DNA from 3 places in the Fictibacillus nanhaiensis genome. Region 1 is predicted to be linked to each of the others. Evidence: riboswitches for the same ligand, from Rfam matches in the RefSeq annotation. Region 1 holds a riboswitch; each other region holds the start of a gene.
What was found. Region 1 has a riboswitch for S-adenosylmethionine ahead of ACFS5O_RS13490 (MetQ/NlpA family ABC transporter substrate-binding protein). Riboswitches for the same ligand answer to the same signal wherever they lie in the genome.

Region 1 (3,276 bases):
TGTTCTCAAAGGGAACATGGTTTTTTGTTTTTTATAAGGCAAGATAAGACGATTGCGATTAAAGGTATTTTATAAGAAAAGGAGTGGGTGATATGGTGGCATCGGATTGTATATGGTGGAAGGGAAGAAAACTGGCTCACACCCTTCATTTACCTCAGGCAAATGGGGTAGGTGAAAAGAAGACTCCGTTAATTATTATCTGCCACGGTTTTACAAGTACACGAATTGGCGTTGATCGTTTATTTGTAAAAACGGCTCAAGCTCTTGTTAAACTTGGATATGCTGTATTGCGTTTCGATTATGCAGGCTGCGGTGAGAGTGAAGGGGAGTATGGAGAAAATGAATTTGCCTGTTTTATTGATCAGACAAAGGAAGTAATTTCTTTTGGAAGCAAACTCCCTAGTGTTGAGGAACGTTCTATAACTTTAATTGGTCATAGTTTAGGTGGAGCTGTTGCGGCTTGCACGGCAGCGGATGATGATCGAGTTCATAATGTTATCACGTGGTCGGCTGTAGGAAATCCATTTGCCGATATTAAAGAAATCGTTGGTTACAACGGAGAGCACGCTGTTGTTGATCACTTAGGGTATGCCATAACAGAAGAATTTTTGTTTTCACTTGAGTCTTATTCGCCACTAGAGGCTATCCAGCAATTTAGTGGAAACGCACTGTTTATCCATGGAACGAGTGACCCAGTTATTTCTTGTAATTATTGTTTGGATTATTATGAACACTCTATTAGAGCAATGAGAGGTACAACTTCCATGTTTCTAATAGAAGGTGCAAATCATACGTATTCTTCTATTAAGCATTTTGACAAGCTTATAACTGCCACTTCAGAATGGTTGTTAACGAACGTAACAGTACCTGTTCAGAATAATTTGAAAAAAAGTGTTTGACAACTTGTTGAATACCTGTAATAATACTAAGTAATTTGATAGGAATACTCTTATTGAGAGCAGGTGGAGGGAATTAGCCCTATGAAGCCCGGCAACCATTCATGTTGAACAGCCAATATGAAAACGGTGCTAAATCTAACAGTGGTCACACTGAGAGATGAGAGGATAATCGGAAATGTTTTTCGAGAAGCCTTCTGTCTCTTTTATGAGATCAGGAGGCTTTTTTTGTACCACCTCTTAAGAGAGCTTTTATCAAAGGTTATATAGAAAATAATGGATAGGGGATCAGATCATGAAAAGAATCATTCAAGTATTACTCGCAAGTTTGGTGGTATTCGCATTAGCAGCTTGTGGCTCATCCACAAGTGGTGGAGAAAAAACAGAAAAGTTGGTAGTTGGGGCATCAAATGTACCACACGCTGAAATATTAGAAGAAGCGAAGCCGCTTTTAAAGGAAAAGGGTATTGAATTAGAAATTGTAAAATTCCAAGACTATATCTTACCGAATAAATCACTTTATGAAAAAGAAATAGATGCAAACTATTTTCAGCATATTCCATATTTGACTCAACAGGTGAAAGATAATCCGAAGTATAAATTCGAAAACGCAGGTGCTGTTCACTTAGAGCCGATGGGGGTTTACTCAAAAAGACATAAATCATTAAAAGACATTCCTAATGGTGGGAAAGTAATCTTGAGCAACTCTATCGCTGAGCACGGCCGTATCCTTTCAATCTTTGAAGCAGAAGGACTAATCAAGCTAAAAGAAGGTAAAGGTTATGAAGCGCAAATAAGCGATATTGTAGAAAATCCGAAAAACCTTGAATTTGTAGCAGACATTGATCCTGGTCTTTTAACAAAAGCGTATGAAAACGATGAGGGCGATGCGATTGTCATCAACACAAACTATGCGATCGATGCAGATTTGAATCCGAAGAAGGATTCTATCGCATTGGAAGGATCTGAGTCACCATTTGCGAATATCATTACAGTTCGTGAAGGCGATAAAGATAAGAAATCAATAAAAACCTTATTAGAAGTACTTCATTCAAAAGAGATTACCGATTTTATCGATAAAGAGTACAAAGGTTCTGTGCTAGCTGTAAAAGAGTAATTAAATGAGCTGTCTAGATGGGGAAAGGTACTCGTCTAGGCAGCTTTTATAATGAATTAAAGTGTTTAGTAGGGAGCCTGGAAGTCTCTTTTAAAGGAATTAAGTCTAAAGAAGAAAAATTAAGTTTAGAAAAGAAAAATTAAGTCGTAATGAGCTTCGATTAAGTCGTTCTAGAGATCAATTAAGTCTACATTCAAAAATAAAGGCCGTTCGACAATTTCGACACCTTTCACACTATACAAAGTACGGTATGATATGATGAAGACGTATAAATTCAGTTATTAATCATTGTGGTAAGCGGGTGAAAAAGGAAATGGCAATAGAATTTTGGTCACCTGTCAAATTATCAATCGGCATAGCGTTGACTGCTTCATTGATCGTGATTCTTGCAGGTCTATTTTTTGGCAGAATCATGGCTCATCAGAGGTTTAAAGGGAAAACGTTGATCGAAACACTTTTCCTACTTCCGCTCGTGTTACCTCCTACGGTAGTTGGATTCTTATTGATTGTTCTATTCGGTCGAAATGGTCCAGGGGGACAGTTGATAGATTTGCTCTTTAGACAACCAATTATGTTTACATGGTGGGCGGCAGTTATTGCGTCTGCAGTCGTTGCGTTTCCACTCATGTATCAATCGGCAAAAGCAGGATTTGAATCGATTGACGCAGATATTGAGAATGCTGCAAGGGTTGATGGCGCGAATGAATGGGCCATATTAAGAAAAATCTCAATTCCTCTATCTGTTCGTGCACTCTTATCTGGTGCAATTCTGAGTTTTGCACGTGCATTAGGAGAGTTTGGCGCAACGCTCATGTTTGCTGGAAATATTCCGGGTAAAACACAGACGATATCAACGGCCATCTATATTGCGATTGAATCAGGACATATGGAGCTCGCTTGGATGTGGGTCGCGAGTGTTATTGGAATATCTTTGTTAATGTTAATAGCTGTTAATCGCATAAGGACATAACCATTGAAGAACCCGAATTGGGTTCTTTTAATTATTCACCAGCTTTCTTCATGTTTTCATATTCCTCATCACGTTCTCCTACCTCTCCATAATCACCGAATTGTTCATTAATTTCTTGTGCAAGACTTGTTAAATATTCATCAGAAAATAAAGGTTTTTTTTGTTTAGACATGTGTAAAACTCCTATAGATCATGAAATAATAAGTTTATGTGATTAACTGTTTATACGTAAAACAATATGTACAACATTTCATAAGCCTATTCAACAAAAATTGTTATTTACTTTTTTAAAT
Region 2 (3,280 bases), 100 kb from region 1:
GAACTGAAATGGGAAAGTCTAGCGAACGGCATTGATACGTTAGCGATCTATATGGGAGTCGGCAACCTAGGTTATATTTGCGAACAGTTGACGAGACACGGAAAAAGCAAAGAAACACCAGTAGCCCTTGTGGAGTGGGGATCTTTAGAAAATCAACGAACCGTTACAGGTACACTGGATACGATTGAGGAAATCGTGGTTAAAGAACAAATTGAGAATCCGAGCATGATCATTGTCGGTGAAGTTGTTCGACTTCGCAGTGAACTGAAATGGTTTGAAAAGCTGCATGAAGAACCGAGTAAGCTCGCTGCCGTTAGAGAGGCTCTGTAAATGAAGGCATTGCTCTTTATCTGTCACGGTACAAGACTGGCAAAAGGTCGTATGGAAGCGGAAGAATTTGTGAGACTTTGTATGGCACAAGTAGATGTGCCTATCAAAGAGATTTGTTTTTTAGAGCTTGCTGAACCCTCTATTACCCAAGGCTTCGAAACGTGTATACAAAAAGGAGCAACGAGTATCTCTGTGATTCCTGTGTTCTTACTATGTGCTAATCATATAAAAATAGATATTCCAAACGAACTTCACCACTTGCAGAATCAACATCCAGGAGTTGAAGTGATTTACGGGCGTCCATTCGGTGTACACGAAGCCATTTCGCATTTGTTGTGGGAGAAGATCACGAAAAGTACAGTTAGTTTAAGTGAAAATACACATATCTTGCTGGTGGGAAGAGGCAGCACGGATCAAGATGTAAAGCGGGATCTAGATGCAATAGCGGCTAACGTTCAAAACCATTACGGAATTCCTAGTATTCAAGCTTGTTTTTTAACCGGTTCGGTACCGAGCTTTGAAGAGGCTCTATGGAATAGTCGCGAGTTATTTGAACAAATCATCGTTGTGCCTTATCTTCTATTTTCAGGGCTATTAATAAACGGGATGAAACTGACGATAAACCGCTATCAGCTACAATCTAAACAAAACGTAACTCTTTGTGAGACGCTTGGCTACCACCCTATTCTTAAAGATGTTTTACTCACGCGTATCAATGAAACACTTAAAACAAAGAAATATGCATTTTCTTAAAAAGTGAGGAATGCTATGTATCCCATACATGTAAACCTGTCTAGTAAAACGGTCGTTGTAGCAGGCGGTGGAATAGTCGCGTATCGGAAAATTAATGATTTATTGAATGAAGAAGCAATCATTACTGTAATCAGTCCAACTGTTGTTAACGAGATTCAGGAATGGCATGCAGAAAAAAAGCTGACTTGGATTGAAAGAGAAGTGAAACGTGAAGATTTGGAGAAAGCATTTTTAATCATTGCAGCGACCAATACCAAAGAGGTTAACTCTTGGATTGCAGCACAGGCAAGTTCAAAACAGCTTGTGAATATGGCGGATCAACCGCACCTTGGCAATTTTATTGTTCCCAGTGTCGTAAAAAGAGGTAAGCTTATACTCTCTGTTTCCACCTCTGGAGCTAGTCCAAGTCTATCTAAATCTATAAAAAAAGAGCTTCAGCAAAAATACAGTGAAGACTATGAAACGTATTTAGATTTTTTATTCCAATGCAGATCCATCATTAAGAAGGAATTTCCGGAAAAATATCGAAAAGACTTATTAACAAAGCTAACAGATCAGTCGTTTTTATATGACGTAGAAAAACAACGCTCGTATAAACAGGAATTATTAAAGATAATAGAACGCAAATTAGTAAATGAACCAATAAATGAATAAATCCTTATCAAGAGAGGTAGAGGGAGCGGCCCTATGAAACCTCAGCAACCAGCAGCTACAAGCTGAAAAGGTGCTAATTCCTGCGAGTTCAAATGTTGAACTTGTAAAGATAAGAAGACCCCGACGCTTAAAAAAGTCTTCTTTTATAGAAGGCTTTTTATTTTTATAGAGGAGGCTATCATGAGTTTAATCACAGACTTAGAACAAAACAAGATCCTAATCGGTGATGGTGCGATGGGAACGCTTTTGTATTCGTATGGATCTGACTTCTGTTATGAAGAGTTAAATCTTTCTCAAGAAGAACAGATCTATAACATCCACCGCGCTTATTTAGATGCAGGTGCTGATATCATTCAAACGAATACGTATGCAGCAAACTATTCGAAGCTTGAACGTTACGGACTTCAAGATCATGTGAAAGAGATCAATAAAGCGGCTGTTCATATTGCTAGAACAGCGGCTCATAACGAATATGTTGTAGGTACGATTGGTGGAATACGCGGCATTAAACCAAATAGCATTTCTCTGGATGAAATCAAGCGCAGTTTTCGTGAGCAGCTGTATTGTTTGTTGATGGAGAATGTAGACGGCATCCAATTAGAAACGTATTATGACCTGGAAGAACTAGAAACAGTTTTAGAGATTGCTAGAAAAGAAACATCTCTTCCAATCATTGCTCAAGTGTCATTGCAGGAAGTCGGCTTTATGCAGGACCGCACGCCGATTTCAGATGCTTTGAACCGGCTTGAGAACTTAGGTGCTGATGTCGTGGGGGTAAACTGTCGCCTTGGACCTTATCACATGCTGATGACACTTGAGGAAGTTCCATTACCAAATCAGGCTTATCTTTCAGCGTTTCCTAATGCGTCGCTTCCTTCTTATACAGATGGCCGTTTTAAGTATGAAGGGGACGCGGATTATTTTAAAGAATGTGCCCATTTGTTCAGGCAGCAAGGGGTTCGTCTATTAGGCGGATGTTGTGGTACGACGCCTGCCCATATTCGTGCCTTCTCAAGTGAACTTAAAAATTTAGAGCCTGTAACAGAAAAAGAAGTGAAACAAAGAAAGCAAAAGATTGTCATTCAATCAGCATCAAAACCTAAGTATGTTCCACTAAGTGAAGAAGTAAAAAAGAAGCAATCCATTATTGTTGAATTAGATCCACCACGTAAATTAGATACATCGCGTTTTATGGAAGGAGCCAAGGCGTTAAAAGAAGCGGGAATCGACGCACTTACCCTCGCTGATAATTCACTTGCTTCTCCACGTGTTTGCAACTCTGCATTAGGGTCGATTGTGCAGTCCCAACTTAACCTTCGCCCGCTCGTTCATATTACGTGCCGTGACAGAAACTTAATCGGCCTTCAGTCTCACTTGATGGGACTTCACACGCATGGAATACATGAAGTACTAGCTGTGACTGGAGATCCCGCAAGCGTCGGAGATTTCCCAGGTGCTTCATCTGTTTATGATGTCACCTCCTTCGAACTTATTAAGCTCATCAAACAGTTTAATGAAGGGTTATCACTTTCAGGTAAAGAGC
Region 3 (3,280 bases), on a different contig from region 1:
GCGCTAAACTAGTCGGAGAGTAAAACGCGTAATCGAGTCGGATCTTCTCTGGTTTCTCTCCCTCTTTCGCACTGCTAGAACAGCCTGATAAAACCAAAGCGCCAGCTATGCTTAAAGCCAGTGTTGCTTTCTGCCAAATCTTCAACATGTATTTCCCTCCACGTTTCTCTCTTTTTATATGGCTATTTTTTTGAGTTATTCTTGAAAGTCGTTGACTTCCGTTCCCGGCTTACCGATTTCTATTTTTAAAGTTCACACGCATACGTTGAAATAGTTCCTCTTAGACGTTGTGCTTCTTTATACGTACATCTGTTATGCACCACATCGATCCCAGCTTCTTTCGCAATTTTTGCTGCTTCTGGCGAGATGACACCTTCTTGTAGCCAGAACACTTTTGGCTGTGTGATCGCTGCTTCCTTTGCGAGCTCAATCGCTGCTTCTGGACTTCTAAATACTTGAACCACATCGATGGGAAACGGAATAGATTTTAAATCTGGATACGCTTTTTCATCAAGCACTTCTGTTTCTCTTGGATTAACCGGAACAATTTTATAGCCAAGTCGCTGCATTTTTCTGGCTAATCTATGGCTGGGTCTTGCAGGATTGGAACTGAGTCCCACGATCGCAAGCGTCTTAGGACGTTGAATTTCCTGATCATTCTCAACTGCTCGATACAGTGATGATTGCAACGCCCAACGAATAACACCCTCATCATTTATCGTGATCTCCGTGTTATCCGTCCCTATCCCAGTTGCCGTTTGTATCGCGCGATCAAGATCATTCGTAAGATCTTTTACGGACTCAAGTCCGACCGATAATCGAATAAGTTCTTCTGTTACGCCTGTTGCTACTAATTCTTCTCCACTCAGTTGCTGATGAGTGGTAGAAGCAGGGTGGATGATCAATGATTTTGCATCCCCAACATTCGCAACGTGTGACCACAATGAGATGTTGTTGATAACCTTACGCCCAGCATCACGTCCGCCCTTGATTCCAAAGTTTACGATCGAACCAAAACCATTGCTTAAATATTTCTTAGCAAGCTCATGACTTCTGTGCGAAGAAAGGCCAGGGTATGAAACCCAATCTACAGCTGGATGTTTTTCCAGATACTCCGCTACTTCTTGTGCGTTCTTCGCATGTTTTTCCACTCGTAGATGCAGTGTTTCTAAACCTTGTAAAAGGAGGAATGCATTGTGTGGACTTAAACATGCTCCGAAATCTCGTAAAAGCTGAACGCGTAATTTAGTCGCAAAAGCCAATGTTCCAAAGTCATTCGCGTATCTTAATCCGTTATAGCTGTTATCTGGCTCCGTAAATCCTGGATACTTCTCTGAGTTCCAATTAAAGCGTCCTCCGTCTACCACAACACCGCCAATGGCTGTTCCATGTCCACCGATCCACTTTGTGGCTGAATGAATGACGATGTCAGCTCCAAAACTTAACGGCTTTGTTACATATGGGGTTGCAAACGTATTATCCATGATTAAAGGTACACCGTTCTCATGCGCAATATCTGCTACTGCCTCAATATCTAGAACGTTAAGACTCGGGTTGCCGATCGTTTCAGCAAAAAATCCTTTCGTGTTTGGAGTAATCGCTTTTCTGAAGTTCTCAGGGTCTTCTGCATCTACAAACTTTACGTTGATTCCATATTTCGGGAGAGTAGTAGAAAATAAGTTGTACGTTCCTCCATATAGATTGGTAGCTGCAATAATCTCATCTCCTGCATGTGCGATATTTAAGATAGCTAGCGCAATCGCTGACATACCAGAAGACGTTGCAACTGCTGCTACACCATCTTCTAAAAGGGCGACTCTTTTCTCAAAAACATCGACTGTTGGATTCCCGATCCGGCTATAGATATTCCCTGGCTCATCGAGTGAAAATAAGCTCTGTGCGTGATCTGTATCAGAAAAAACATAGGATGTAGTTTGGTAGACAGGCACTGCACGTGAACCTGTTGTTGGGTCAGGCGCTTGACCCCCGTGTAGTAGTAATGTTTCAATATCGTATCCATCAAATGATTTTGTCATAAAAAATCTCTCCTTCTTATTATTAATTCAAATAAAATCTATAGGAAAACTAGGAATAAAGATTAGTGCTTATCCCTTTTGCTATATTCAATTTTTAAAATGAAATAAGTGACTAAGTGATGTTTGTGTGTGAAGTATGATAAGGGGAAAAAGAAAAACCCCCTTCCTAAGAAGAGGGTTTTGGTCCTCCTCTTATCTTTCAGATCAAAAAAGATCTGTAGGAATTGGCACCTTTCCAAACCAAATGTGGTTTGTTGGTTGCCGGGCTTCATCGGGCCTAGTCCCTCCGCCTCTCTGGATAAGAGATATTCAAATTATGTTTAACACATTAACGTGCTGATGTTTATTTAGTTCTTGAATAGGATTATAGAGTATGATGTTTTAGAAAGTCAACCGTTTTTTGAAAAATCATAAAAGTTATACAAAAGAAATGAGTGTTCAACTGTCAGCTTTGAATTAAGATTATGCCCATGCTATGCCGGTTATGCTAACTTTGTTCCACTTTTTTCATCCAACCATTGAAACTCTTCAATTTTTTTTACAAGGACCGTTATCCGATTGGCAATTGCATCTCTCTCACCGTAACGAATTTTCTGTTCGTTAGATAACTCATCCGTCTGAAGTAGTTGCCAATGAATCACAGTTAAATCAGTAAGTTGAATAAACTCCTCTTGTTTCACTCGACGCTTTACAGCTAGATCTCCTTGAGAATATCCTTCTAAAAATCCGTCAGCGATCCGTTTCAATCGATCTTCATACCGATCAAATTCATGTCGCGCATAACGTGGTGCATTAAAAAATGTCGGGAACAATGTCCTGTAATTATTAAGAAAATTCCCAGCAAGTGAATCCCCGCTATATAAGATGGGTACAGGATCGATTAAACTGACAGTACCATCTGAATGTAGCAATATATTCTCTGGAGATGTATCTTGGTTAGTAAGTACAACCGTTTGATTCTCTATCTCTCTATCATCCAAACAGTTTTGAAGGTCAATCAAAGCAGCTGGAGATATGGACCCATCATATGTATCTATAAATTTCTTAAAATCATCTATGTACTCCTTGTTTTCTTCTTTCATAGATTCTGATACATCGGAATGAAACTTTCCTTCAATATGTTTTCCGTTCCATGAGAGATAACCGAATCCTTTTAAACCATGATCTACAGCATTCATCTTGCGAAAGAACTCCCCAAGTTCCGCTCCGATATGAAACGCTTCTACAACCGTTAGTTGATCTAG

Region 2: linked by a shared signal. The riboswitch ahead of ACFS5O_RS14030 (bifunctional homocysteine S-methyltransferase/methylenetetrahydrofolate reductase) and the one ahead of ACFS5O_RS13490 (MetQ/NlpA family ABC transporter substrate-binding protein) in region 1 are both predicted to bind S-adenosylmethionine.
Region 3: linked by a shared signal. The riboswitch ahead of ACFS5O_RS19975 (PLP-dependent aspartate aminotransferase family protein) and the one ahead of ACFS5O_RS13490 (MetQ/NlpA family ABC transporter substrate-binding protein) in region 1 are both predicted to bind S-adenosylmethionine.

Annotation. Positions count from the first base shown of each region.
Region 1 covers NZ_JBHUPF010000006.1:1,910,696-1,913,971, forward strand. The annotation lists gene ACFS5O_RS13485 (alpha/beta hydrolase) at 93-899, shown strand; SAM riboswitch class I at 947-1,063, shown strand; gene ACFS5O_RS13490 (MetQ/NlpA family ABC transporter substrate-binding protein) at 1,192-2,013, shown strand; gene modB (molybdate ABC transporter permease subunit) at 2,327-2,983, shown strand; gene ACFS5O_RS13500 (hypothetical protein) at 3,015-3,155, opposite strand.
Region 2 covers NZ_JBHUPF010000006.1:2,015,282-2,018,561, forward strand. The annotation lists gene cobA (uroporphyrinogen-III C-methyltransferase) at 1-330, shown strand, start outside; gene ACFS5O_RS14020 (sirohydrochlorin chelatase) at 331-1,083, shown strand; gene ACFS5O_RS14025 (NAD(P)-binding protein) at 1,099-1,737, shown strand; SAM riboswitch class I at 1,739-1,853, shown strand; gene ACFS5O_RS14030 (bifunctional homocysteine S-methyltransferase/methylenetetrahydrofolate reductase) at 1,918-3,280, shown strand, end outside.
Region 3 covers NZ_JBHUPF010000015.1:33,876-37,155, forward strand. The annotation lists gene ACFS5O_RS19970 (aliphatic sulfonate ABC transporter substrate-binding protein) at 1-148, opposite strand, end outside; gene ACFS5O_RS19975 (PLP-dependent aspartate aminotransferase family protein) at 246-2,036, opposite strand; SAM riboswitch class I at 2,226-2,341, opposite strand; gene ACFS5O_RS19980 (hypothetical protein) at 2,519-3,280, opposite strand, start outside.